2 regions of the Pseudomonas sp. FG47 genome follow, and region 2 is predicted to be linked to the other one. Evidence: riboswitches for the same ligand, from Rfam matches in the RefSeq annotation. Region 2 holds a riboswitch; the other holds the start of a gene.
What was found. A riboswitch is a leader RNA that binds a small molecule or an ion and turns the genes downstream of it on or off. The one in region 2 is predicted to bind cobalamin.

Region 1 (2,380 bases), on a different contig from region 2:
GATGCCGAACTCACCGACCAGTTGGCTCAGGGCACCGAGCAGCAGGCTTTCGTCGGCCTCGGGCAGGTCGATGGAAATCGAATCGAAGGCATCATGATCGTGGTCGTCGTGATCGTCACCGTCGTGGTGCGAATCATGGTGGGTGCGACGGCCATCGATATGCGCCTCGGACTCGGCGCCCACGCCCAGCAGCACGTCGAGTGGCAGGCGGCCACTGCTGGCCTCGATCACCTTGACCGCCGGCGGCAGTTCCTCGGCCACCTCGGCGCGCACCTTGGCCAGGCCCGCGGCGTCGATCAGGTCGGCCTTGTTCAGCACCACCAGGTCGGCACTGGCCAACTGGTCGGCGAACAGCTCGTGCAGCGGCGATTCGTGGTCCAGGTTGGGGTCGAGCTTGCGCTGGGCGTCGACCTGCTCGGGGTAGGCGGCGAAGGTGCCGGCGGCCACCGCCGGGCTGTCGACCACGGTGATCACCGCATCGACGGTGCAGGCGTTGCGAATTTCCGGCCACTGGAAGGCTTGCACCAGGGGTTTGGGCAGGGCCAGGCCGCTGGTTTCGATAAGGATATGGTCAAGGTCGCCGCGGCGGGCCACCAGCTCGCGCATCACTGGGAAGAACTCTTCCTGCACGGTGCAGCACAGGCAGCCGTTGGCCAGCTCGAAGACCCGGCCCTGCGCCTCTTCCTCGGTGCAGCCGATGCTGCACTGCTTGAGGATCTCGCCGTCGATGCCCAGTTCGCCGAACTCGTTGACGATCACCGCGATACGACGGCCCTGGGCGTTGTCGAGCATGTGGCGGAGCAAGGTGGTCTTGCCCGAGCCGAGAAAGCCGGTGACGATGGTGACAGGGAGCTTGGCCAGTGTTTTCATGTCGCGTTGCCCTTGGCGGCTGTGGCGCGGGCATGCGGGACGGCGGCCGCGGCCATGCTGGCCGGGCGCGTTCGCCACCGGATCACCCCGCCCGGTTGAAAGTCGAAAACGTCGCGAGGCAGGTCTCCTGGCTTGCACCAATCCGGCGCCGGGGCCGGTGGCTCAGCGCCTTCCCGCGCGCCTGCGCAGTGGCTGTGCCGAACCTTTCAGTGCCTACAGTTGCGGGGGCAGCCGCGGCTTGTACCGCGTTCCCGTCTTAGCTCAGGCCAGGCCTGAGAACCTCGAAGCGGCAAGGCTACGCATCCACCCGACAACGGTCAACCGCCGCCGCGATTGACGCCGGCCACGCCCCGTGATTTGCTAGCGCACTGCCTTCAGGTGCCCCCAATTGGGGGTGAAACGGGAAACCGGTGCGACGCGGCCTCTACAACAGGGGCGGACAAAGCCGGTGCTGCCCCCGCAACGGTAAGCGAGCGATGCTCGCCAGCCCGGAGACCGGCCTGTGGTGCTCGATGAACAACCCCGCGGTGGGCGGGTGCTGTCGCATGCCCTGGGCCATCCGCGCCTGGGGGCGTCGCGCTTGCCCGTTGCCCAAAACAAAAGCAGCAGAGGAACGCGTCATGCCTATCACCAGTGCCAAGCACAGCATCGTCACCCCCGTCAGCCTCAGCCAGCGCCTGCTGGTCGCCGTGGGCGCCAGCCTGCTGGGCCTGAGCCTGGTGTACTTCGCCGGCTTCTCGCACATCGAGGCGGTGCACAACGCCGCCCACGACACCCGTCACAGCGCCGCCTTCCCCTGCCACTGAGTATCCCCGCATGATCACGCGTATTGCCCGCACCGCGGGCTTCAGCGGGCTGCTCGCCGCCCTGCTGCTGACCCTGCTGCAAAGTTTCTGGATCGCCCCGCTGATCCTCCAGGCGGAAACCTTCGAGAGCGCCGCCCCGGTAGCCGAGCAGCATGAACATGCGCCAGCCGAAGCCGGCCACAGCCATGAGCACAACGCCGAGGCCTGGGCACCGCAAGACGGCTGGCAGCGAGTGCTGGCCACCACCGGCGGCAACCTGGTGGTAGCCGTCGGCTTCGCCCTGATCCTCGCCGCGCTGTACAGCCTGCGTGAACCTGGCCGCGTCAGCACCGGCGCGCTCTGGGGCCTGGCCGGCTTCGCCGTGTTCTGCCTGGCGCCCACCCTGGGCTTGCCGGCCGAGCTGCCAGGCACCGCCGCCGCCGACCTGGGCCAACGCCAGGCCTGGTGGATCGGCACCGCCGCCGCCACCGCGGCCGGCCTGGCCTTGCTGGTGTTTAGCCGGCATTGGTTGTTCAAGGTGCTGGGGGTCGTGCTGCTGGTGATCCCTCACCTGATCGGCGCGCCACAACCGGCAGTGCACGCAAGCCTGGCCCCAGAGACCCTGGCCACACAGTTCAAGATCGCTTCCTGGCTGACCAACGCCGCGTTCTGGCTGGCCCTGGGCCTGCTCAGCGCCTGGCTGTTCCGCCGCGCCAACCCGGCCT
Region 2 (2,380 bases):
TCCAGGTTGGCGCCATAGGTGAAGGCGAAGGCTTCGTCATGGGCCACCCCGATGCGCACCCCGGCAAGCGGTGTGGTCACGCCCAGTGGCTCAGGCCGGGCAAAACCGACCGGTGGCGGCAATGCTGCATCGCAGCTGGCACCCAGCGCTTCGGCGGCGGCATCCAGGCGCGCATCCAGGTCATTGAGTTCACTGGCCTGGACCAGGCCGAGGTGGCGGCTGGGCAGCTCGATGCCACGCTCGCGGGACAACCCGCCGTACCAGCGCAGGCCTTCGGTGAGGCTGCCTTCGAGCAACTGCGCGTGGCGCAGGCTGCCAACCCGGTTGGCCAGCACCCCGGCGAACGGCAAGTCGGGCTGGTAACGCGCCAGGCCCAGGGCCAGGGCGCCGAAGGTCTGGGCCATGGCCGTGCCATCGATCACCGCCAGCACCGGCACGCCGAAATGACGGGCCAGATCGGCGCTCGACGGCGTGCCGTCGAACAGCCCCATCACGCCTTCGATCAGGATCAGGTCGGCCTCGCCCGCCGCTTCCCACAGCAGGCGACGACTCTCCTCGGCACCGATCATCCACAGGTCCAGCTGATAGACCGGCGCGCCACTGGCACGCTCGAGGATCATCGGGTCGAGAAAGTCAGGCCCGCACTTGAACACCCGCACCTTGCGCCCGAGGTTGCGGTGCAGGCGGGCCAGGGCGGCGGTGACCGTGGTCTTGCCCTGGCCCGAGGCCGGGGCCGCGATCAGCACGGCGGGACATTGGCGCGAGTCACTCACAGCTCGACGCCCTTCTGTGCGCGGATACCGGCCTGGAAGGCGTGCTTGAGCATGCCCATCTCGGTGACGGTGTCGGCCAGCTCGATCATTTCCGGCTTGGCTGCACGGCCGGTGACGATCACATGCTGCATCGGTGGGCGGGCCTGGATGTCCGAGAGCACCTGGTCGAGGTCGAGGTAGCCATGCTTGAGGGCGATGTTCAGCTCATCGAGCACCACGAACTGGATCGACGGATCCTGCAGCAACTGGCGCGATACCGCCCACGCGGCCTCGGCGGCGGCGATGTCGCGCTGGCGGTCCTGGGTCTCCCAGGTGAAGCCCTCACCCATCACGTGATAGCGCACCTGCTCGGGGAAGCGGCGGAAGAACAGCTCTTCGCCTGTGCTGTTGCGACCCTTGATGAACTGCACCACGCCGCACTGCATGCCGTGGCCCAAGGCGCGGGCCAACATGCCGAAAGCTGAGCTGCTCTTGCCCTTGCCGTTGCCGGTCAGCACCAGCAACAGGCCGCATTCGTTGGGGGAATTGGCGATGCGCTCGTCGATGATCGCCTTCTTGCGCTGCATGCGCGCCAGGTGACGTTCGTCGCGTTCGGTGGATTCGCTCATCAGGGGTCTCCGCGGGCTGTCGCAGGGGCAGCGACAGAAAAAGGGCGGGCAGACGGAGAACGCGCAGGGGCCGTGGCGCAGGCCACATCGCTGGCGCATCACCCTCCGTGATGCCGTTGGCAGTTGCAGGCCGGTCTCCGGGCTTGTGAGCGGGCCTGGCCCGGGCTGCGCGCCTTCCCGGGCGATACACCCAGTGGCCTTGCGCAGCGTTGACTCACCTACCGTTGCGGGGGCAGCGCCGGACTCGCACCTTGGCTGGCGCTCACCGGCTTCCCAGTTTCACCCTGCCGAGCCACGGCTCGCAGGGCACCTGAAACACGCCGCGAAGGTTAGAGGGTTGCATCAGGAGCGTCAATCGAGCATGGACCGATCTGGCCTGGATCAATGGCCGATCCGCCAGCTTGTGCCACACTCAAAGCAGTGATATCACATAGCCATCACCGCGACCGACCGCGACCACAATGACAAGGAGCGCGCAGCATGCAAGGCCTGATCATCAACAACCCCCGCCTGGAGTTCCTGCGCCCGGCCCTGGAACGCTGGGTCGACTGTATCGACCGCTTCAACCAGTTCCAAGGCGATAACGAGGCCCCGTATTGGCACGGCGCCGCCGCCAACACCGGGATGCTCGCGGCGGCGGCCTGGCAGGCCGAGCTGGTGGCGCTGGAGCAATACACCAGCAAGAAACAACGCGACGAAGGCGAGCGCGAGGCGCGCGGCGACCTGTTCATCGGCAATGCCGAGGACTCGATCCACCTGCACGCCAGCCAGCGCTGGCCACGCATCGCCCGCCTCGACCTGGCAGCGGCCTTGCAGGAGAGCGCCAGCCAGGCCAAGGCGATCGCCTACGCCAGCCAGTTCAAGGCCGGGGCGTTGTTCGTCACCCCGTGGAAGGCCGGGCAGCACGCCAGCCCCGAAGAACTGCAGGACCTGGTCGACGACCTGCAAAAACACACCGCCTGCGCGATCGCCTGGTACTTCCCCTATGCCTACCGCAAG

Region 1: it holds a riboswitch for cobalamin, as region 2 does, so the genes downstream of both, ACODS5_RS05240 (CbtB domain-containing protein) here and cobO (cob(I)yrinic acid a,c-diamide adenosyltransferase) in region 2, are expected to answer to the same signal.

What each region holds. Positions count from the first base shown of each region.
Region 1 covers NZ_JBMDJI010000003.1:223,403-225,782, forward strand. The annotation lists gene cobW (cobalamin biosynthesis protein CobW) at 1-870, opposite strand, end outside; cobalamin riboswitch at 971-1,169, opposite strand; cobalamin riboswitch at 1,230-1,388, shown strand; gene ACODS5_RS05240 (CbtB domain-containing protein) at 1,491-1,676, shown strand; gene ACODS5_RS05245 (CbtA family protein) at 1,687-2,380, shown strand, end outside.
Region 2 covers NZ_JBMDJI010000019.1:58,279-60,658, reverse strand. The annotation lists gene ACODS5_RS15600 (cobyrinic acid a,c-diamide synthase CobB) at 1-773, opposite strand, end outside; gene cobO (cob(I)yrinic acid a,c-diamide adenosyltransferase) at 770-1,381, opposite strand; cobalamin riboswitch at 1,493-1,710, opposite strand; gene ACODS5_RS15590 (hypothetical protein) at 1,862-2,380, shown strand, end outside.